Regions from separate parts of the Ferdinandcohnia salidurans genome, predicted to be linked through region 3. Evidence: riboswitches for the same ligand, from Rfam matches in the RefSeq annotation. Region 3 holds a riboswitch; each other region holds the start of a gene.
The links. A riboswitch is a leader RNA that binds a small molecule or an ion and turns the genes downstream of it on or off. The one in region 3 is predicted to bind S-adenosylmethionine.
Positions count from the first base shown of each region.

Region 1: another riboswitch for S-adenosylmethionine. It lies ahead of ACFSFW_RS11365 (methionine ABC transporter ATP-binding protein); the one in region 3 lies ahead of ACFSFW_RS02230 (Fur-regulated basic protein FbpA).
Region 2: another riboswitch for S-adenosylmethionine. It lies ahead of metK (methionine adenosyltransferase); the one in region 3 lies ahead of ACFSFW_RS02230 (Fur-regulated basic protein FbpA).

Region 1 covers NZ_JBHUEK010000018.1:36,518-44,387, reverse strand. The annotation lists gene ACFSFW_RS11390 (gamma carbonic anhydrase family protein) at 124-639, shown strand; gene ACFSFW_RS11385 (aldo/keto reductase) at 696-1,820, opposite strand; gene ACFSFW_RS11380 (LLM class flavin-dependent oxidoreductase) at 1,921-3,306, opposite strand; gene ACFSFW_RS11375 (MetQ/NlpA family ABC transporter substrate-binding protein) at 3,365-4,240, opposite strand; gene ACFSFW_RS11370 (methionine ABC transporter permease) at 4,265-4,927, opposite strand; gene ACFSFW_RS11365 (methionine ABC transporter ATP-binding protein) at 4,917-5,942, opposite strand; SAM riboswitch class I at 6,170-6,271, opposite strand; gene ACFSFW_RS11360 (6-phospho-alpha-glucosidase) at 6,415-7,740, opposite strand; gene ACFSFW_RS11355 (PTS transporter subunit EIIC) at 7,788-7,870, opposite strand, start outside.
Region 2 covers NZ_JBHUEK010000005.1:28,803-36,672, reverse strand. The annotation lists gene ACFSFW_RS02610 (YtzC family protein) at 1-47, opposite strand, end outside; gene mnmL (tRNA modification radical SAM protein MnmL/YtqA) at 295-1,257, shown strand; gene mnmM (tRNA 5-(aminomethyl)-2-thiouridylate-methyltransferase MnmM) at 1,254-1,826, shown strand; gene tbcS (tetraprenyl-beta-curcumene synthase) at 1,849-2,913, opposite strand; gene ACFSFW_RS02590 (gamma carbonic anhydrase) at 3,034-3,573, shown strand; gene metK (methionine adenosyltransferase) at 3,593-4,792, opposite strand; SAM riboswitch class I at 5,216-5,378, opposite strand; gene pckA (phosphoenolpyruvate carboxykinase (ATP)) at 5,661-7,250, shown strand; gene ACFSFW_RS02575 (alpha/beta hydrolase family protein) at 7,271-7,870, opposite strand, start outside.
Region 3 covers NZ_JBHUEK010000004.1:343,427-351,296, forward strand. The annotation lists gene ACFSFW_RS02215 (nitrite reductase) at 1-531, shown strand, start outside; gene ACFSFW_RS02220 (TetR/AcrR family transcriptional regulator) at 555-1,163, opposite strand; gene ACFSFW_RS02225 (SDR family oxidoreductase) at 1,352-2,110, shown strand; gene ACFSFW_RS02230 (Fur-regulated basic protein FbpA) at 2,208-2,408, opposite strand; SAM riboswitch class I at 2,490-2,593, opposite strand; gene ACFSFW_RS02235 (VOC family protein) at 2,934-3,752, opposite strand; gene ACFSFW_RS02240 (NAD(P)-dependent oxidoreductase) at 3,862-4,497, opposite strand; gene ACFSFW_RS02245 (Rrf2 family transcriptional regulator) at 4,641-5,093, shown strand; gene ACFSFW_RS02250 (ATP-binding cassette domain-containing protein) at 5,499-6,416, shown strand; gene ACFSFW_RS02255 (DUF2705 family protein) at 6,409-7,188, shown strand; gene ACFSFW_RS02260 (response regulator transcription factor) at 7,199-7,870, shown strand.

The DNA.
Region 1 (7,870 bases), on a different contig from region 3:
CCCATGCAAAGTCCTTCATCGGCGTTATGAAGTCCCGAACGAGCAAGTCCAATCCAAATCCCATCTTATCACGAATGATAAATATGTTATAATATTATGAAAAATTGAAAAGGAGATTTCATAATGCTTATTCCCTTTAAAGACAAAAAACCGAACGTACATGAGACTGTCTTCTTGGCTCCAGGTTCATATGTAATTGGTGATGTTCAGGTTGGTAAAGAGACCTCTATTTGGTTTAATGCCGTTCTGCGTGGTGATGAAGACGCTATCATTATTGGGGATCGATGCAGTATCCAGGATAATGCAACCATTCATTTATTTGAAGGCTCACCGGTAGTAGTGGAAGATGAAGTAACTGTTGGTCATAATGTGATTCTGCATGGTTGTACGATTAAAAAAAGATGTATCATCGGAATGGGCTCAACCATTTTAGATGGTGCCGTCATCGGTGAAGAGTGTATCATTGGTGCCAATACACTAATTCCGTCTAATAAAATAATCCCACCTCGTTCCCTTGTCCTAGGCTCACCTGGAAAGGTGGTTCGGGAACTAACCAATAAGGATTTTGAACTAATTCAACTTTCAATTGATACGTACGTTGAAAAAAGTTACATATACAATGACATATTAAATAAATAGTTCCATAGAAAAAAGAAAAAACTGTAGGACGGCATGCACCTACAGTTTTTCTTATCTTATCTACTCTTAACTATTCCTTCTTCCGCACTGTGGTCTGTTGCTAACGGGGGTGTAATAGATAAGGATGCAATTTCTTCCCACTGATTCTTATCTAACGAGATATGAATAGAATCAAGCGCTGGCTCCAACTGCTCTAGGTTTCTAGCACCTATGATAGGCGCTGTAATACTCGGGTTACTCTTTACCCAAGCGACCGCTAGAGAAACCGGATCATACCCATTTTCATTTGCATATTGTGTGAAACGACTAGCAATTTCATAATAATCCTTTTGAGCATATCTAAGTTGATAGTTATGTTGTTCTACCAGCCTACCTTGTTTGGGCTTCTTAGCTTCCCCATATTTTCCTGTTAAGAGTCCTCCACCTAACGGGCTATAGCTAATGACTCCAAGCCCTTCCGCTTGAGCTAGTGGTAATATCTCTACTTCGGCTTGTCTTTTTACTAGATTATACATTGGTTGAATTAGTTTAAATTTAGCCAACGCTTTTCGTTCTGATATACCAAGAGCTTTCGCAATTTGCCAGGCTGCCCAATTACTAACCGCAGGATATAGGATCTTCCCTTGTCTTTGCAGATCATCTAACGCAATGAGCGTTTCCTCGATATCGGTTGTCTCATCAAACCGATGGAGGAAATAAAATTCAATTCGATCTGTTCCCAAACGCTTTAGGGTTTTCTCAATTGAAAGGAAAATATGTCTTCTAGAAGTGCCACCTTCATTTTTACCAACTCCAGAAGGAAGACCGACCTTTGATGTTAATACAATATCATCCCGGCAATCAGCTATACATTTACCAAGTATTTCTTCCGACCTTCCACTGTTATAAATATTAGCTGTATCAAAGAAATTGATCCCAACTTCCCTACACCGGTTAAACATTGCCATAGACGTTTTTTCGTCTGCTATCCCACCAAAAGACATTGTACCGAAACACAACTCTGATACGTAAATGCCAGTATCTCCGATTGTTTTATATTCCATAAATAACTCCCTTTCCATTTTTTCAAAGGCCTGTTTTCGCTTTTTTACACCGTTGATATCCGCTGCAGGCGGACGCTTTCCGCGGGCGTGGCTTGAGCCTCCTCGTCGCTCTCGCTCCTGCGGGGTCTCAAGTCTCACGCTTTTCCCGCAGGAGTCGCCGCCTTCCGCTTCTATCAACTTAGTGAGCACTTATATAAAAACACCATTTGTTTAGCAAGGCCTTTAATAAATATAATTGTTACTTCCCTTCTAATATAGCAGTTTTTCGATACTGACTTCCCGTATGATCACTAGGTAATAAACTACTTCCGTGATTAAATAATTTTTCTCTGAAGGACCCCTGTTCATATTCTGTTTTGTAAATTCCGCGTTTCTGTAATTCAGGAATGACCAAATCAATGAATTCCTCTAGGCTTTCTGGTGTGACAAGATGAGCCAAGTTAAAGCCATCTACACCGCTCTCTTCGAATTGAAATTGAATTGCATCAGCCACTTCACTAGGATTTCCTACTAGCACATGATTCCGATCAATTATTTCAAAACGGTTTAATACCTCTCTGACTGTTAATTTTTTTGGTGCATCTTTTGTAAGTGAAGCAGCTCTTGATTGCCCATGTTCGGTATGTTTATATTCAAAAGGACTATCTAAGTCTGTATACTGTGATAAATCATACCCGCTAGAACCGCCATATTGGGCTTTTGCTGCTTCAGCACTCCAATACCTAGCTAATTCCTGATACTTTTCTTCTGCCTGTTCTGAAGTCTCTCCCACAATTACATTTAAAAAAGTAAATGCCTTTATATTCTCAGGGTTTCGTCCATACTTTTGCGCTCTTTGTCGGATATCTTGAATAGCCGATTTTATTTTTTCTGCTGACCCTCCAACAAATACACATTCTGCATGTTTGGCCGCAAACTCCTTGCCACGTTCAGACGTACCTGCTTGATATATAACTGGGGTACGCTGTATGGAAGGCTCACTTAAATGAGGACCTTCTACCGAAAAATACTCACCTTTATGATTAATCTCATGTACCTTCGATGGGTCTATTAGAATCTCCTGGGAGGCGTCAGCAATGACAGCATTGTCCTCCCAACTCCCTTCCCATAGCTTATAAGAGACTTCCAAAAACTCATCTGCCAAATCATAACGTGCATCATGTTTGAGCATTTCTGGTAGACCAAAGTTACGTGCAGCATTTGGAAGATAGGAAGTAACGATATTCCAAGCGATTCTCCCTTTTGTAAGATGGTCTAAGGTAGAAAATCTTCTTGCATGGCCGAATGGATGCTCATATGTAGTACTAACTGTCACGGCGAAAGATAGATGTTCTGTTACACTCGCCATCGCTGGTACAACAAAAGCTGGATCATTTAATGGCACCTGAACCCCGTCACGAATAGATGGCTGTTTACTTTGTTTATAAACATCATATATCCCCAGCACATCCGCAAAAAATACAGCATCAAACTTTCCTCGTTCCAATAATTTCGCTAACTCTATCCAATAATCTAAATCTTTATATTGAGTATGTCTCTCACTATTTGGATGCTTCCAAAGCCCGTGTGAATTATGCATAGCACTCGTCATATCGAAAACATTTAAGCGTATTTGTTTAGCCAATTGTCTCACCTTTTCATAGATTATTTAATTACCATTTTAAGTATTTAGCTTACATTCTCTATTTTCTATTCTTAATGCTTTCTTCTAATTGGTTTAAAGTCTCCTCAAGATCTTCAGCAGGGATATCAACAACAATACTTCCACCCTTTGTATCTTCTATTACAGCTTCTTTCACATCCGCTTCCTGATATAGCTTTGCAATTGTTTTGTATGTTTCATTGTCTTTATCCTCTTCACGAACGGCAAATACATTAATATATGGTCTTGCTTCTTCACTCTCTGGATCGTCATATAACAACGCATCCTTAAAGTTCAACCCCGCTTGACCTGCGATTCCATTATTTATCAGAGACGCAGCAACATCTTTAAGTGCCTGTGCAGTTTGTTGAGAAACAACTGGAACAATTTCTAAATTCTTTGGGTTCTTAGCAATATCATCTAAGGTTCCGTATATACCCACTCCATCTTTTAGCTCAATTAATCCAGCCTTTTCTAATAAAGTTAAACCTCGGCCAAGGTTTGCAGGGTCGTTTGAAATCGCGATTTGCGAACCCTCTGGTATGTCTGCTAAATCATCATATTTTTCAGAGTAAATTCCTGTTGGGTTAATAGTTGTTGAAGCAATCGGAACAATCTTAAAGCCATTCTCAACATTTGCAGGACCTAGAAAAGCAATATGTTGGAAAGAATTCATATCAATCTCTCCATTTGCAAGAGCATTATTAGGCTGAATGTAATCGGAAAACTCCACTAACTCAATTGTGATTCCTTTTGCCTTTGCTTTTTCTTCAATAAGCTTCCAATACGGTCCATCCGCACCTGTTACACCAATCTTTACGACCTCATTGGATTTTCCAGAAGTACTATTCGTACACGCTGCCAGTATTGAAATAACAAACGCCATTGATAATAAAATAATTAATCGCTTTTTCATTTTGAAATCTCTCCTTTTTTTAGGTTATCTTCGTAAAAAGAATCTAGATAAAAAGTTCCCTGAAAACTGTGCTATTTGAACGAGTAGAATTAATATCACAACTGTCACAATCATGACCGATGTATCAAATCTCTGGTAACCATAGGTCATGGCAAGGTCACCTAATCCACCGCCACCTACCGTTCCAGCCATAGCTGAGAAATCGACAAGTCCAACCGTAACAAAAGTAAGACCGAGAATAAGAGGTCCTAACGCTTCAGGTATAAGTACGCCAAATATGATTCGTACGGGGCTTGCACCCATAGCCTGTGCAGCTTCAATAATTCCCGGATCAATCGAGACAAGGTTACTCTCTACGATCCTAGCAACCGCAAAGCATGCCGCTATCGTCATAGGAAAAATAGCTGCTGCCGTTCCAATCGTAGTACCCATAACTGCCCGAGTTAAGGGACTCAATGCAACTAGCAAAATAATAAATGGAATGGGACGAACGATGTTCACTAACAAATTAAGTACGAGAAAGATATACTTATTTTCTAATATGTTCCCTTTGCGGGTGACAAAAAAGAGTACCCCCATCGCTATACCAATCATGCTTGAGAAAATTAATGTAAAGATAACCATTAAAATGGTTTCTCCAGTCGCTTCAATAATACGAGGCCAAAACGTAGTCCAATCAACTCTCATGATTAATCACCTCCCTTACTTCAACAATTTGTTTAAGTTCATTGATAACTTGCCGAATTAGAGGATCAGGACCCTGAAACTCAACAATTAAACTACCAAACAATTGATCCTGTAACTCGTTAATACTTCCGTATATAATATTGAAATCAATCCCATGCTTTCTCGTTACTCGTGATAGGATTGGTTGACTTGAAGCCCCTCCTGTAAAAATCACGCGATACAAGTTTCCATAATGGTTATTGCGCAATTTCTCTAAGAGTTTGCTAGAAAGCTTATCGTTTAGCACGGAACTAATAAAATTTTTAGTCGTTTTGGATTGTGGGTTTGAAAAAATATCATACACATTTCCTTCTTCAATCACTGACCCGTTTTCCATCACAGCCACTCGATGACAAATACTACGGATTACATGCATCTCATGTGTAATAAGTAAAATGGTAATATTGTACTCCTCATTCACTTTACGTAATAGCTGAAGGATTTCTCCTGTTGTTTCAGGGTCTAACGCAGAGGTTGCTTCATCACAAATCAGAATGTCTGGTGATGTGGCAAGCGCTCTTGCAATACCTACTCTTTGCTTTTGTCCGCCGGAAAGCTGTTCCGGATACTGATCTGACTTATCTTGTAAACCAACAAATTGAAGTAATTCTTTAACACGGTGATCAATTTCATCCTTTGGCAACTTTGCAAGTTTGAGAGGATAAGCGATATTTCCATATACAGTGCGAGAGTTAAATAGGTTAAATGACTGAAAGATCATACCGATTTTCCTTCGTAACTTACGTAGCTCAGCTTGAGAGAGACTGGATATTTCTCGGTCGTTAACCACCACCTTCCCTGATGTTGGGCGTTCAAGTAAATTAACGAGTCGGAGCAATGTACTTTTACCAGCCCCACTAAATCCAACCACTCCAAAGATTTCTCCTTTTGATATGGTTAAAGAAACATCCTTTAACGCTTGCACCTTCTTTCCTTCCAAACCAAATACTTTATTTACTTCCTCAAACTTAATCAACGATAATCCTCCTTTTCGAAATCAAACAAAAAAGGCACCTCTATCCAACACCATGTAAAGATGTATTGGATAAAGATACCTTTAGTTGTCTAATCGGCATACTTTTTCATTTTATATAAATTTAGTTTTTGAGAATTGATTATAGGTAATAAAGACCTCTTTTAAATCAAAAAAATAAAACCCCCTTCATGACAGAAGAGGGTTTAAATGGTAAATTTAATCGTCTCTTCTCATCTTTCAAGCTCTTTGCTTGCTGGATTTGGCACAGTACCTTGTAGTCTGTTGCCGAGGCTTCAAAGGGCCAGTCCCTCCACCTCTCTTGATAAGAATTCATTAATTATTGAATTGTAATTAATAATTTACATGGAATGTCTTGAACTGTCAATAAGATTTTTGAAAAATCTTATTATTGTTCTTTTTAGGTTACTAGTATACTTATGCTACAGGTTACCCTTAGTATTCTACTTTTCTATTAGTGTAACTCCGGCCAATAACCTTTATTAGCTTCGATTAATTCATCCAAGATGTCTTTGGCTACTTTTGCACTTGGTACTGTTTTTGAAAGTGTTAATGCCTGCCAGAGCTTTTGGTAGCTGCCTTCAATATAGGCTTGAACCACTAATTTTTCAACTGTTACTTGCTGATACATTAACGCTCTTTGGAATTCAGGAATTTTCCCTTGGCTTAATGGCTCTGGACCGTCGCTACCAACAATACATGGAACTTCAACCATAGCATCATCATCAAAGTTAGCAATGGCTCCATTGTTTTCAACAATTAATAACATTCTTTCATGTGTGTTAAAGGCAATCGCACGGGCTAAATCAACAACGAAAGTGGCATGTGCCCCCATTTCAAACTCGCAGCCTTCTGCAGTTCCTCTTTCAATGATCGTTCTTGCTGTTGAGAAAACGGTCTTTTCTCTACCAGCGATTACTTCATTTGCCCTTGTGTATTCTGGATTAGACGTTTTTACCACATAATCAGGGTATAAATAGTATTTTAAATACGTATTTGGCAAGAATCTAGGATCAACCGCTAGTAAATCTTTTGCTTTCTTGTGTGTTTCTTGCCAGCTAGCATCAGTATGCTGGGTATCTACTTCTTTTTGAGTAAGATATCCGTTTTCAGCAACATAATCACGAATTTGAGGAAGATATTCATTTCCCTCTTTATCTTTTACACTTGTCCACCAGCCAAAGTGGTTTAATCCGAAATAACGTACTTCTAAATCCTGTGGCTCTTTGCCGATGATATGAGAAATTCTACGTAGTGTGCCTACAGGCATATCACAAATATTCAATACTTTTGAATTTGGACGAAGAACGCGACAAGCTTCCGCTACAATGGCTGCAGGATTAGAATAGTTTAACATCCATGCATCTGGTGAATATTTTTCCATTATATCGATTAACTCAACCATATCCCCGATGCTTCTCATTCCATAAGCAATTCCGCCAGGTCCGCAAGTTTCTTGGCCGACTACACCATATTTCAATGGAATTTTTTCATCTTTTTCGCGCATTTCATATTTCCCCGTACGAATATGAGCAAAGCAGAAATCGATATCAGTAAAAGCCTCCTCTGGATCGGTTGTGAAGCAATATTCAATATCCGGCGCATTTTCTTTTAATACGATCTCAATTGCTTCTCCTAAAACAGCTTGTCTTTCAGCATCATTATCATATAATTTTAACTTTCGAAGTGGGAAACGGTCCAGATTGTCTAATAACATCATAACAATCCCTGGTGTATAGGTACTTCCTCCACCTGCAATAACGACTGAGAACTTTTTCATTTTCTCCATTCCCTTCTAGAAATCTTTGTTGTTGTTTTATTCCGAGTCTATTCGTTTGTTGTTAATCCTAAATAACTGTCAACAGCTTTTCTAATCGTTGTAACCTGTAAGCCGTAAACAACTTGAACAT
Region 2 (7,870 bases), on a different contig from region 3:
TCCTCACAGCGCTGTAAAAAGGCATCTACTGATTGTCGAGTAGCCATTCTTCCCCCTCCTACATTCGAAATGAGAAGCAAAAGCCTTCTCAACTATAGTTTGTTCATCCTTCATTACTTCTCTCAAAAAGTTATTTCCAATTTATGAGGCCAGTACGAGATGGGTCACATAGACGTTGTCACAGAAAGCGGTGTTCTCAATTTTTTGTTCTTCGAATTTACATTTGAGTTCTTAAAAGCCCCCGTGCTAAAATTTACGTAGCAAATTCTTTTCTTAGTTAGGAGGGGCGATTAAATGCCTCAAGGAAATCCATTTTCATATTCAACAGATAATAAACGTTATCATACATGGAATTACCACCTACGTAATACTTTTGGAAATAAAGTATTTAAAGTAGCACTTGATGGAGGATTTGACTGCCCAAACCGTGACGGTACAGTCGCACATGGTGGATGTACTTTTTGTAGTGTCTCAGGGTCAGGTGACTTTGCCGGAAACCGTGCGGACGATATCCTTACACAATTCCATACGATTAAAGATAAAATGCATGAAAAATGGAAGGATGGCAAGTACATGGCATACTTCCAAGCGTTTACAAATACTCACGCCCCTGTAGAGGTCTTGCGTGAACGGTTTGAACCTGTTTTAAGTCAAGAAGGTGTAGTCGGAATCTCTATTGCTACAAGACCTGATTGTTTGCCTGATGATGTTGTTGAATACTTAGGAGAATTAAATGATAGAACCTACCTCTGGGTTGAGCTTGGTTTACAAACTGTACATGAAAAAACAGCGCAGCTGATTAACCGTGCACATGATTTTCAGTGTTATGTTGAAGGAGTTAATAAGCTTCGTAAACATAATATCCAGATTTGCTCCCATATTATTAATGGCCTCCCACAGGAAACACCAGAGATGATAATGGATACAGCTCGAGAAGTAGCGAAACTTGATGTACAAGGCATCAAAATTCATTTGCTGCATTTGTTAAAAGGAACACCGATGGTGAAGCAATATGAAAAAGGACTATTGGAATTTCTCTCTTTTGAAGATTATATACAATTAGTTTGTGACCAGCTTGAAATTTTACCACCGGAAATGATTGTTCATCGCATTACAGGGGACGGTCCGATTGATTTAATGGTTGGGCCGATGTGGAGCGTTAACAAATGGGAGGTTCTAAATACAATAGATGCTGAATTGAAACGTCGTGACAGCTATCAAGGAAAATTTTATGAGAAGGTAGCTGAAAACGTATGAAATTAGATCGCATCCTTCCATTTGCCCGAAATTTACTAAAACTTGCTGTGAATGAAGGGGATTATGCAGTTGACGCTACAATCGGAAATGGTCATGACACAGCAATGCTCGCTTCATTGGTTGGTGAAAATGGACAGGTCTTTGGCTTTGACATACAAAAAGAAGCCATTGAAAACACAACCAATCGTTTGAAAGAGCAAGACCTATATGAGCGTGTTCGTTTGTTTCATGAAAGCCATAGTCAACTTTTAACGATAATTCCAACTGAAGCCCACGGCAAAATTACAGGGGCCGTCTTTAATTTAGGCTATTTACCAGGGGGGAATAAGGAAATTGTTACAAAGGCTGATTCTACGATTGAGGCAATTGAGCAATTACTTACCATCATGAAGCCTGAAGGTATCATCGTACTTGTTGTGTACCATGGCCATGAAGAAGGTGCAGTCGAACGAGATCAGCTATTAGAATACTGTTCAACACTTGACCAAAACCGTGCTCATGTTTTAATGTACCGATTTATGAATCAAATGAACAATCCACCTTTTATTATTGCCATTGAAAAAAGATAGAGCCCAGCACTCTATCTTTTTCTTATTCAAACACATGTTGAAATCTACGATAGGCTCGTCCATTTACATAAAAGAAAAACGAAGTCTTCCCACCAAGTCTAATGATTTTCTTCGCAATTTTTAATACACTTCGTTGTGTCCTTACCTTTTCATCTGATAAATAGAGACCTAATAAACCCCTGTTAATCATTCGGTGAAATTTTTCATTTGGTAGTCCTGCTGTATGTTTATCTGCTTCCGTGATAAAATGCTTTAGGCGATCGACCAATTCATTTTCATGTGAATAATAAAAACAGAAATTCAAGTCTCCGCCTTGACGGTCCTCTTCTTGATCAATGAAATAATCAAGAAGGATATGCAGGCCTTGGATATATGGAAAATACCCATTCCGCACTTTGTTAGCCATCTCTTCGTTAAATTCTTCATGAAAAGCGTACGCAACTAAACAAAAAATCCCTAGTGTGGACCCTGAACAGGCTGAGAATTCATACCATTCCATGCTAGGTAAGTTCTTTTGGTGATCTTTAAACCAATTCTCTAGTCTTGGTACTCGCTCTTCTACCTTTACATGTTTATGAATTTGTAAAGCACAATAATAACTTGCCAATTCCTGTAGATAATTAGCAATCTTATCATAATGATTAAGGTTTTGAAGAACACCCTGACAGGTTGTTACTAGGCTTTCCAAGTATCCCCCATCATCCTGTTCCTCTCGATATTGATAATAGTTTTTTGTTGGCTGTCCTGGTCGTAATGCATCTGGCATAGAGTCATGTAACGAGCTAAAATCTAACGGATCAAGTGAGGTACTACGATCACAAAGATTATCTAGATAGTCACTTATCGTTTGATAGGCAACGATAAAACGAATACATTTCTCCATTTGTCCTTCTGATAATAAGGCGAGAATTGCCCCACCTTCACAGTGAAACGTTTTAGTTTGAATACTCGCTAATGCCTGTTTCCGAAGTTCCTCATTCGGAATAGCCTCCGCTTTCTTTTTCCAAATCGATAATTCACGATGTACAATCGGAAATACCTCACGATACACTTTCTTCATTAAACTAATTGGTTTTGTTGGTACCATCGATATCACCTCATTTTTTAGGAACATTGAATCTATATACGATTTACGATATTTGTAAAAGTTGATACACTTACCTTAAATGATTATTTATCGAATATCAAACGAAAGGATGTATCTATTATGATTTATCCATACAAAGGGAAATATCCTGAAATTGCCGACTCTGTATATATTGCGGAATACGCGACAGTTACTGGTGACGTAAAAATTGGTGAGGAAACAAACATTTGGTTTAATACTGTTATACGAGGTGATGTGGCACCGACAGTTATCGGAAAAAGAGTGAGCATTCAGGATAATTCAACCTTGCATCAAAGTCCAAATAATCCTTTAATTATTGAAGATGATGTCACAATTGGACATCAGGTGATCCTACATAGCTCTATTATCCGTAAAAATGCTCTAATCGGGATGGGCTCGATTATTCTTGATGGGGCCGAGGTTGGTGAAGGGGCTTTTATAGGTGCCGGTAGCCTTGTTCCACAAGGTAAAAAGATTCCACCAAACACTCTTGCATTCGGAAGACCAGCTAAAGTTATTCGTGAATTAAATGAAGATGATCAAAAAGATATGGCCAGAATCCGCCGTGAATATGTGGAAAAAGGGCAGCATTATAAAGAATTACAGGAAAAACGAGCTAACAAAGAAGCTCGCCAGTAAGGCGAGCTTTTGTTCTATCTTATTTTGCAGCTTGTGTTTTAAGTGCTTCTGCTTTGTCAGTACGCTCCCATGGTAAATCAAGATCATTTCTACCAAAGTGACCATATGCAGCAGTTTGCTTATAAATTGGACGACGAAGATCCAGCATGTTAATAATTCCAGCAGGACGTAAATCAAAATTATCACGAACCAAATCTACAAGTACATCCTCTGACACAGTTCCAGTTCCGAATGTGTCAACAGAAATAGAAACTGGTTGAGCAACGCCGATTGCATACGCAAGCTGAACTTCACATTTATCAGCTAAACCAGCTGCAACGATGTTTTTCGCAACATAACGGGCAGCATATGCAGCTGAACGGTCAACCTTAGTTGGATCCTTACCTGAGAATGCGCCACCGCCATGGCGAGCATAACCACCGTACGTATCAACAATAATTTTACGACCAGTTAAACCAGCATCCCCTTGAGGACCACCAATTACAAAACGGCCAGTAGGATTAATGAAATATTTTGTATTCTCATCAATTAGTTCACTAGGAACGACAGGATTGATTACATGTTCTTTTAAATTACGTTGAATTTGCTCTAATGAAATTTCAGGATGGTGCTGAGTTGAAATAACAATTGTATCAATACGAACTGGATTGTTGTTCTCATCATATTCAACAGTAACCTGAGTTTTTCCATCTGGACGTAAATATGGAAGAATCTCATCTTTACGTACCTTTGTTAGTCTGCGTGATAACTTGTGAGCTAATGAAATTGGTAGAGGCATTAATTCTTTTGTTTCGTTACAAGCATAACCAAACATTAATCCTTGGTCTCCAGCACCAATTGCTTCAATTTGCTCATCTGTCATTTGACCTTCACGTGCTTCTAACGCTTGGTCAACCCCCATTGCAATATCTGGTGATTGCTCATCAATGGATGTTAAAACAGCACAAGTTTCATAGTCAAATCCGTATTTTGCACGTGTATAGCCAATCTCTTTAATCGTTTCACGGACAATCTTTGGGATATCTACATATGTAGAAGTTGTAATTTCTCCCGCAACAAGTACAAGACCTGTTGTGACAGAAGTTTCACACGCTACGCGTGCATTTGCATCACTTGCTAAAATCGCATCTAAAATAGAATCTGAAATTTGGTCACAGATTTTATCTGGATGTCCTTCTGTAACAGACTCTGAAGTAAATAAACGGCGTCTATTTGTCACAAACGCTTCCTCCTTTTCGGATTCAGAATCGAATAGGTTCGAGTTCTGACATTCATTGATACGGTACTCATTCCCTTAGTATTGTTACCTTCACGATTTTCTATCCTATATTAATGAACAGTTATCTGCGATCAAATGCGCCTTGGCGTATTTGCGCCCGATTTTTAGGCCCACACGATGTGGGTCATAAAGACGTTGCCACAGGAAGTGGCGTTCTTAGTCTTTGAACTTACAGCTCGAAAAATTACCGCTAAAAAATCGAGGCATCCGCCGGAGGCTTTAACATTATTCAGTCGGTGTTTGACCCAGACTGAATAATGTTAAACACATATTACGCGTTAAGTAACATCAATAAAACCAATAAAGAATAAAAAACCTTTCCCACTTTTTTGAGGAAAGGTTTATCGTTTATCCAGCCTTTCACTCTTATCGATCAAGGTCATACCTTGCTCAGGTTAGCACCTTATCACTTTTACGAATGTGGAGACCTACTAAATAGGTTTCACAAAAAAACATTTGATATGTAAGAAAAGTGATGGTTGCCGGGTTTCATTGGGCCTGTCCCTCCGCCAGCTCGGGATAAGAGAGTATCCGTTCAATGACATATCATATCGCAGTATTCCTTAAGGTGTCAACAGAATTTCGAAAAAAAACAAAGTCGAACTGTGTCACACTATTTCCACGAAATCGACAAACTTTAAAAAAATTATCGATTATAAAGGACTATTTTAGAATCCGTGCGCACTTTTTAATGATATGTTACGTAAAATACGTTAAATAGTATAGACTATTTTTATTAATGTGTTATACTAATTGTAAATTTGAGATAATTTATGGAAATTTAAAAATTAATAAAGGATGGTTTAACATGAATTCAGTTGAAGTTTCAAATGAGCAGCTATTAGAATTAGTGAATGGAAAAAACGCACTCCATAACCTATCTGTTCCTATTTTAGTTGAAAAAGTACTATCTAGACAAGAGGGAATCCTTACTTCGACTGGGGCTATACGTGCGACAACTGGGAAATACACCGGAAGATCACCAGAAGACAAATACATCGTAGAAGAAGCATCTACTAAAGATAGAATTGATTGGGGTAAGGTAAACAAACCAATTTCTGAAGAGGTATATGAAAAACTTTATACAAAAGTACTTTCATACTTAACAGAAAAAGATGAGATTTTTGTATTCAATGGATATGCAGGTGCTGACAAAAAAGTACGCATGCCAATCCAAGTAATCAATGAATATGCTTGGCATAATCTTTTCTCACAACAAATGTTTGTTCGACCATCTGAAGAGGATCTAAAAACACATCAATCTGAATTCACAGTTATTTGTGCACCAAATTTTAAAGCTGATCCTGAGGTAGATGGTACCCACTCTGAAACATTCATTATTATTTCCTTCGAAAAACGAACAGTGTTAATCGGAGGAACTGAATATGCTGGAGAAATTAAAAAGTCAATCTTCTCTGTGATGAACTATGTATTGCCTGAAAAAAATATTCTTTCTATGCACTGCTCTTCAAACGTAGGCCCAGAAGGTGACGTTGCATTATTCTTTGGTCTATCTGGAACCGGAAAAACAACTCTTTCAGCAGATCCAAAACGTCGTCTTATTGGAGATGATGAGCACGGTTGGTCTAGTTCTGGTGTGTTTAATATTGAAGGCGGTTGCTATGCTAAATGTATCAACCTTTCCCGCGAGAAAGAACCACAAATTTTCGATGCGATTCGCTTTGGGTCTGTGTTAGAAAATGTGGTTGTAGATGAAAAATCCAGAATAGCAGATTATGATGATAATTCATTAACTGAAAATACAAGAGCTGCATACCAAATTGAAAATATTGATAATATTATTGTGCCTAGTATTGCAGGTCATCCGAATACAATCGTATTTTTAACCGCTGATGCTTTTGGTGTTTTACCTCCTATCAGTAAACTAACTAAGGAACAAGCCATGTACCATTTCTTAAGTGGCTATACAAGTAAACTAGCAGGAACAGAGCGTGGTGTTACTGCTCCACAAGCAACATTCTCAACTTGCTTTGGATCACCATTCCTACCACTTCCTGCAACAGAATATGCAGAGATGTTAGGTAGAAAGATTGATGAACACAATGTTCAAGTATTCTTAGTGAATACAGGTTGGACTGGTGGAGAGTATGGTATTGGAAGCAGAATGAAACTATCATATACTCGCGCAATGGTTCAAGCTGCTTTAGAAGGCGAGTTAAACAATGCTGAAACCGTGAAGAATGATATTTTTGGTCTAGAAATTCCAATTCATATTCCTGGGGTTCCTGATGATGTTCTTCAACCATCCAAAACATGGGCAGACCAAAGTCAATACTATGTAAAAGCGAAAGAATTAGCTGTAAAATTCAAAGAAAACTTCAAGAAGTTCTCTAATGTTGCTAAAGAAATCGAATTATTGGGCGGACCACGCATTTAATAAAACGAAGCTCGGGGAAATTAGTCCTCGAGCTTTTTTGTTTTTGGCTCCCTTGTTTTCATCCACTCAGTTAATCGTCTTACTGTTTCTCGATTTTCATTTGGCGGAAAATAATGAGTGTATTGTGGAAAATACCAACTTTCCACCTCTTTTCCGAGTTCCTTTATTCTTTTTTCTAGACGATAGGCATGGTTAACAGAAACATTTTTATCCTTTTCACCATGAATAATAAGAACTGGAGCCTCCAGCTTTTCAAGTTCGTATAGTGGTGTTCTCCATTTATAACGTTCAGGATATTTTGTTGGTGTTCCTCCAATTACCCGCTTCAGCATTCGCCGTAAATCGTTTCGTTCCACATACGTTAGGCTTAAATCACTTACGCCACCCCATGTCACGATCGTACATACCTGGGGATGCTGAATGGCCGTAAGAAGGGCCATTACTCCTCCGCGCGAAAACCCAAAGACATGAATCCGAGTCGGGTTCACTTTTTCATGATCCTCAAGCACTTTAAAAGCAGAAAATGCATCATACCTGTCATGACCAGCGAAATCTTCATTCCCATCTCCCCCCTGATTTCCCCGATAAAAAGGTGCCATCACTACAAAACCTTCTGAAGC
Region 3 (7,870 bases):
ATTTCTAAATATATGAATGAAGATGAGGAGCTTGAATTGACGACATTTCAACAGCTCTACATCGAAATCCCTGAAGATCAAAAGGAAGAAATCATGGAAGAATTCGAGCGGGTGGGGTTAACTTGTTTTCCAGTCGGAAATTTCGTTAAGAGTTTAAGAACGTGCAATTTTTGCAAGGGGGAAGAGGAAGAAGGCATGCCGGTTGCAAAAGAGATCAATCGTCGTATTGCTGGGAAGCCTGTCCCATTTACTCTTAAGGTGGCATATACGGGGTGCCCGGTTGGTTGCGGTGAGCCGTTGGTTAACGATATCGGGATTATGAAAATGAAAGACCACTATGATTTATATGTTGGTGGGAAAGCAAAAGGAAAGGATGCTGAGGTAGGTACCTTATTGCAGGAGAACCTCACACCAGACGAGCTCTATGATTCTATCGAAAAAATCATTTCTACATATGCAGAACAGGGTAAAAAGCGGGAGCAATTTTATAAATTCGTTAAGCGAAGAGGGAAGGAAGAACTTATTAAGTAAATAGGTGGGACCCTCTGTCCCATCTATTTTTTTATCACTGGTTTCACAACAGAATCAGCCCGATTGTATTTGATTATTTCGAGGAGTTGTTCTGCCATGAATTGCGGACTGTATTTAAACCCGCCATTAATCCATTCAACGACCATCCCTAATATTGCATATGCTTGGTAATTTGCGTGAATCTCTCTATCAATTTTAGAATTGGTGAGTGCGTCATGCAAGTCAGTTAAGACGAGATCCTTTAAGACAGTACAGAACTTATTTTGAAAGCCTGTTAAAGTGTTTGTCTTGACGATATGCGAATAAAACTTTGCGTATTTATAGACATGGTCAAATATTTTTACCGCGGACGTAGATAGTTTTTTAATTTCTAAAACTTCAACGCCTTTATATGGTTCACGATAAGATTCAATCAAATCGGTGATCACTTCATCCATAATCTCATGCAGAATATCTTCCTTATATTGAAAATGCTTATAAAATGTACCCCGATTTAGATCCGCAACTCGTACAATATCTGATATCGAGATCTCCTTTAAATCTTTTTCATTCATTAAAGATAGTAAAGCATCTTTCATTGCTCGTTTTGACTTCACAATTCTTCGGTCAAGATAGTCATTATTACTAGACATAAACATCCTCCCATGTTTTATAAAACAAAAATACTAGACAAAATCATATATTTTTGTTCATTAGTGAACACTTAGTCATGGTTTTGCTGATTGTAAGCGTATTATTCATCTTATTATACTATAGGTAGTTGTTGATTAGTGAACAACTGTTTATTAAAATGCATTCTATCATATGTGGAGGAATGAACATGAGACTAGAGAATAAAGTAGCTGTTGTTACTGGTGCCGCTTCTGGTATGGGAAAATCGATTGCAATCCTGTACGCAAATGAAGGGGCAAAAGTAGTGGTTTCTGATATTAATATTGAAGCTGCTAAAGCAACTGTTGATGAAATTAAGGCAATTGGCGGAGAAGCTATCGCTGTTATGACCAATGTTGCAAAAGAAGAAGACATTCAACACTTAATTAATTCTGCTGTAACGAAGTATGGAACAGTAGATATTTTAGTAAATAATGCAGGAATTATGGACAACTTTGAACCAGCTGGGGAAATTGAAGACGAGAAATGGGAAAGAATTTTTGCAGTCAATACAACGAGCGTGATGCGTGCAACACGTAAAGTACTGCCAATCTTTTTAGAGAAAAAGGCTGGGGTTATTATCAACGTTGCTTCTGCAGGCGGACTTCAAGGGGCAAGAGCGGGTGCTGCCTATACAGCTTCTAAGCATGCGGTTGTTGGATTCACGAAAAACACAGGATTCATGTATGCGCAAAGTGGGATTCGTTGTAACGCGATCGCACCAGGAGGTGTTGAGACAAACATCAGTGCCTCAATGACTGGCAGAAGTGATTTTGGAATGGGCCGTATCATGCCAGGATTGGCCCTCAATCCACGTACAGGAAAACCAGAAGAAATCGCTAGTATCGCACTATTCCTTGCTTCAGATGACGCAAGTTTTGTCAACGGAACAGTTATCACCGGAGATGCAGGTTGGACCGCGTATTAAGAAATGCAAAAAGCTTGGGCCACATATGGTGATCCAAGCTTTTTTGCATATTTAATAATTTAACTCAAGATTAGGTCCTGGAGAAAATAGATAAGATTTAAAAGTTTTTCCAACGTATCGAACCATAACCAGTATGTGGGTGTCCTTTAGATTGTACTTTAAAATATTCATGTTCTAATTCGGGCAGGGATAATTCAAATAGATGTTTTCCATCCTTTTTATATTGATTACACTCAATTAGTTTCCGAATGATCTCATTTTTACGTTTCTCATCAGCATCTTTTAATAAGGCCATCATCATAACTCTCCTTTCGTAATTGGCTTTTTAGAAGACCCAATAACAAGATAAGAAGAGGCTTTTTTATGATTAGGATAACCTCACTTATCTTTCAAGCTTGTTAGCTTGCAGGATTTAGCACAGTATTCAACGAATCTGTTGCTGAGGTTTCTCAGGGCCAGCCCCTCCACCTCTCTTGATAAGTTTTATTAATTTTTACAATTGAAACACCTTATATACAGTTTAAACTTATTATTCATATGTGTCTACTTGTATTTAAAGTGGAGTGCAAAATGTAATGAATCCGTAATAAAAACGATGGTAATAACTATTAATATAAAATCACTATTAAATGGAAAAAAGAGACATGGTTCATAACCTTACTAGGCTAATGAACCATGTCTCTCAATCCCATAATATGATTTTTAGTTGATTACCAGAAGGGTCCTCTGTCGCAATGACCTCATTTTCTTCTGTGAATGTAAACCCAAACCGTGTTAAATCTGATTTTGCTTGCATATATTCTTCTTTCGTAAAATGAACCTCCTAATAACGCAATCCTAGAGCGTTATTAGGAGGTGTAGGTAAACCCTCGCCAGCCCAAGTGTTCATTCCGATGTGATGGTGATAATCATCTTTTGACACGAATAACATTTGGGAATCTTGAGATACGACATTGAATCCTAAAGCATCCACATAGAATTTATGTGATTCCTCGATACTGGACACTTGTAAGTGCATATGTCCTAATCTCGTATTACTGGATAAACCTTTCCATTCTTTACCGTTAATTTCAGAAAGTAAACCTTTGACATCTAACTCGTACGTTCCGCCTACATATCCGCCTTCGTTATCCTCAAGCCAAAGGTCTGGATTTCTGTCTACATAGATTTCAATTCCGTTAAGATCAGGGTCCGCAAGGTAAATTGCTTCACTATACTGATGATCAGACACACCCTGGAGCGGGTACTCTGAATCTATTAAATGTTGTAACGTTAAGGCCAGTTCTTCTCTGTTTGGCACTAATATGGCGAAATGAAACAAACCTGTGGTTCTCATTGGTCTTTCAACAAATGAGCTTTCCTCAATTAATGTTAAAAGAGGAGTTTCTCCATCAGTTGCTAATTTCGCGGTATTTCCGTTCTTTTCTAATAATTTTAAACCTATGATATCTTGATAAAATTTTAGTGAGTTATCTAAGTTAGAAACTTGTAGTTCAACGTAGCCAAGTCTTGGCTCCATTTCACCGGTATAATTTAATAATTTTTCATGATTTTTTTCCCAAGGTTTGAATACTAGAAGTGGGATAGCTAAGACAATCAATAAAATAGTAGTTAGCCAAATCAAGTTCTTTATGTTTTTCATATGTTGACCTCATAAAAATAATAGAATAACAGGCATACGATGGTATAGTGAACCGTATGCCTGTAATAATTCATCTGTTCTGGGACAAGGGATCTGTCCCTGTGTCCCATTAAGCTTCGCCGACGACTGTGAATCTTTGGTTAAGGTGTTTTGGGTTTTCGATTTCGTCGACTACTGCAATAGCGAAGTCAGCGTAGCTAATGTAGCTTTCTCCTTTAGAGTTGACTAGTAAATTGTCTTTACCAGTTTGATAAGCACCAGTTCTTTTTCCCTCTGGATTGAATACTGCAGAAGGACTGATGAATGTCCAAGTGATATCTGCTGTTTCTATTAATTCTTGAAAGTTTCTTGCCTGACCTTTCGCAGTTGGTTTAACAAAGTCTGGAAATTCTGGTGTGTCGATGAGTTGTAGAGTTTTAGCCTCATCAACATAAAGACTTCCTGCACCACCAACAACAATGATTCTTGTATCTGTTCCTTTAACAGCCTCAATTAATGCATGGCCAGCATCAACATGGGCTTGTTCTTCACCAAGTGGCGCACCAAATGCGTTGACCACTACATCGAGATGTTCAACATCGGCTGATTTTAACTCTAATACATTTTTTTCTATGACAGACACCTGATCGTTTTGCACTTTAGATGCATCCCTAACGATTGCTGTAACTTCATGTCCTCTTTCAACAGCCTCTTTTAAAATAAGGCTTCCTGCTTTACCGCTTGCACCAATAATTCCAACTTTCATGATCTATTCCTCCTATGTGATTTAACTTGTAATTTAATTGATTACATGTAATGATTATAGTTACATGTGTTGTAAATGTCAATACATTCAACTTTTAAGGTATAATAAACGTATGACTAGGAATGAAAGAAAGGTGACAATCGATGTCCATCAGTAGCAGATTTTCTGTTGGAATTCATATACTTTCCCTCATAGAGATAACGAAAGAGGGGGAATGTTCATCAGGATTTTTAGCATCAAGTGTGAATACAAACCCAGTAGTTATTAGAAAAATTATGGGAATGCTTAAAAAAGCAAATTTAATTGAAGTACACCCAGGAGTTGCTGGTGCAAAACTAATCAGAAAGCCAGCAGAAATTACAATGCTAGATGTGTATAAGGCCGTTGATGTGGTAAGAGAAGGAGAGCTTTTTAGCGTTCATGACAACCCAAATCCAGAATGCCCCGTCGGTAGAAATATTCAAAATGCAATTGAACCCTTATTTACACAGGCCCAATTTGCCATGGAAAAAATTTTAGCAAACGTAACCCTAAACGACATCATAAATGGCATTAACGAAAATGGGACAGAGGGACAGGTCCAGTGTCCCAGATGAGATATGAAAATTTTAGGTTGATAAAGAGGGTGTCGATCCACAAATGGATCGATGCTCTTTTTTTGTAATTAAAACACTAAATATGACAGAAATTTTGGTTAAAAACGGAAAAAATGCAACGAAAACATCGTATATGCTAGGATTTTTGGATAATCGTGGAAAAAGACGTAACATAAACACCATATATAGCAAGGGTGTTGGACATATATGGAAAATGTAATAACATAAACACCAGGTATACTAGGACTTTTGGATATCATTGGAAAATATCCTGGAAGAAAACACCATATACGACTAAAACGCTAAATGGATAAACCATTCTTTACACTTTCTTTATACTTTTCTAGTCTATTTATTTATACATACAACTTATTCTAAATGTACAACATCGAAAGGATGATAGCTATGTCAGAAACGATTCTTAAAGCAACCAATGTTTCAAAAATATATGGTAAACATAAAGCACTGGATAAGGTATCGATCGAAATCAAACGAGGTATGATTTACGGCTTAATCGGAGAGAACGGTGCTGGAAAATCAACCTTCATGCGCATCGTTATGGGATTAATCAAAATCGATGAAGGTAACATCGAGTTGTTTGGGGAAACAAGTTCGAGGGGATTGCAACAGGCGCGTCGAAAAATGGGTCAATCGATTGAAACGCCAGCCCTTTATCCGGAATTAACGGCCCGAGAGAATCTAAAAGTACAAGCAGCAAACGGTGGTGTGAGCAACCGAGAGATTGATGATTTACTTCGCTTAATGAACCTTAGTCATACTGGTAAGAAGAAAACGAAAAACTTCTCGTTAGGGATGCGCCAACGTTTAGCGATTGCCTCAACACTTATTACAAACCCTGAGTTCTTAATTTTAGATGAGCCGATAAATGGTCTAGATCCATCGGGAATAGTAGAAATGCGTGAAATTATTCAACGATTGGTTACAGAACGGGGAATTACCGTTTTACTATCAAGTCACATACTTGATGAACTTTCGCAAATCGCTACACATTACGGTATTCTTCATAATGGAAAAATCATTAGTGAACTTTCAAAGGAAGAACTGGCTCGTGAAACTCGTCAATACATTGAAATAGAAACAACTGAGGTTCAAAAAGCAGTTGTCGTACTAGATGAATTAGGAATAAAGGATTACGCGGTCGTAAATAGCTCTGAAATTAATATATACGAAAAATTAGATAATGTTGCTGCAATCAATCGTTCGTTAGTGTTAGCTGATGTGGACGTTTCGCGAATTGGAACAACTAGACAAAAACTCGAAGATTATTTCTTACAATTAACAGGGGGAAACACTCATGCTTAATCTTTTAACAGCAGAGAGAATTAAATTATTTCGAAGTAAAAAACTATGGATTGTTTTAAGTATTTTTTCGTTACTTCCTATTTATCAAGCAATTAATAGCAGAATAGCCGTGCATTATGGAACAAAACTCGTTCAAGCCGTTGATACAGTTATTAATGGAGCAACAGGTATTTTAATGATGGAGAAAAATGCATTAACCATTTTACTTGTCATAAGCGCTTTTGTCAGTTTTTTTGTTGGAGAAGAATTTCAAAATGGAACGATTCGAAATGCACTTTCATTAGGGCGTAGCCGTACACATTATTATCTCTCGAAATTTGTGACAGCCGCACTCCTAACTTTATTTAGTGTCATTATACTGACTGCAATTGGTATGATCAGTTACACAGTGGTATTTGGTTTTGGAGAATTTGCAGAGATAGGTGATTATTTTAACTTCACTTTCAAAGCCTTTAGCACCCTCTATTTATTAATTTTAGCGAATGTTTCAATCTATGTAGCGATTAGCTTTTTAACCAAGAATAGCGCTATCTCCCTTGTTTGGAGTTTTATATATACGATTGGGACGGGTTTTGGTGCGGGTATTTTCCAACAAACCGAACATTTTAAGCAGGTCACATTCTGGTTTACGGAATCATTCTTGTTTTATTCAGATTTCGCTAGTCCAGTTGATATTGCGAGGTATCCAGAGATGGTATTGGTAAGTATCATTACAATTGTGTTAACATCAGGTTTAGGAATTCTATTTTTTAACCGAACTGATATTAAGTAGGTCGATCAAAATGGGAACAATTTTAATTATTGAGGACGATATGGCGATTCACTCGCTTATTAAAGAAGCATTGGAGTTACAGGATTTTCAAACACTCAGCGCATTCTCAGGGACTGAAGGGAAATTGTTATTTGAACAAAATCAGGTCGATTTAGTTCTTTTAGATTTGATGCTTCCTGGAATGAATGGTGAAGAATTTCTTCAGCAGATCCGGCAAAACTCTACTGTTCCCGTAATTGTGATTTCGGCAAAAAATGATCAGGATTCGAAATTGCAACTTTTAACAAATGGGGCAGATGATTACATCATAAAACCTTTTGATGTGAAGGAACTTCTTGCACGGATTCACATTCAATTGCGTCATGCAGCAAGTACTTCGGTTAGTCAATTGAAAGAAATTCATTATAAAAATATCAGTGTGAATTTAGACACGCGTGAAGTCGAAATCAACGGCAAACAGCTTCATTTGACTGGTCGCGAATACGCAATTCTTCTCCTGTTTTTAGAGAATCCCCAAAAGGTGTTCAGTCGTGCTAATATCTATGAAAGTGTTTGGAATGAACCATTTTTTGATAGTGAAAAAACGATTAATATGCATATCAGTAATTTACGAAACAAACTCAACCTTGAGGGCACAGCCTACATCAAAACGGTTTGGGGAATTGGCTTTAAATTTGATTAA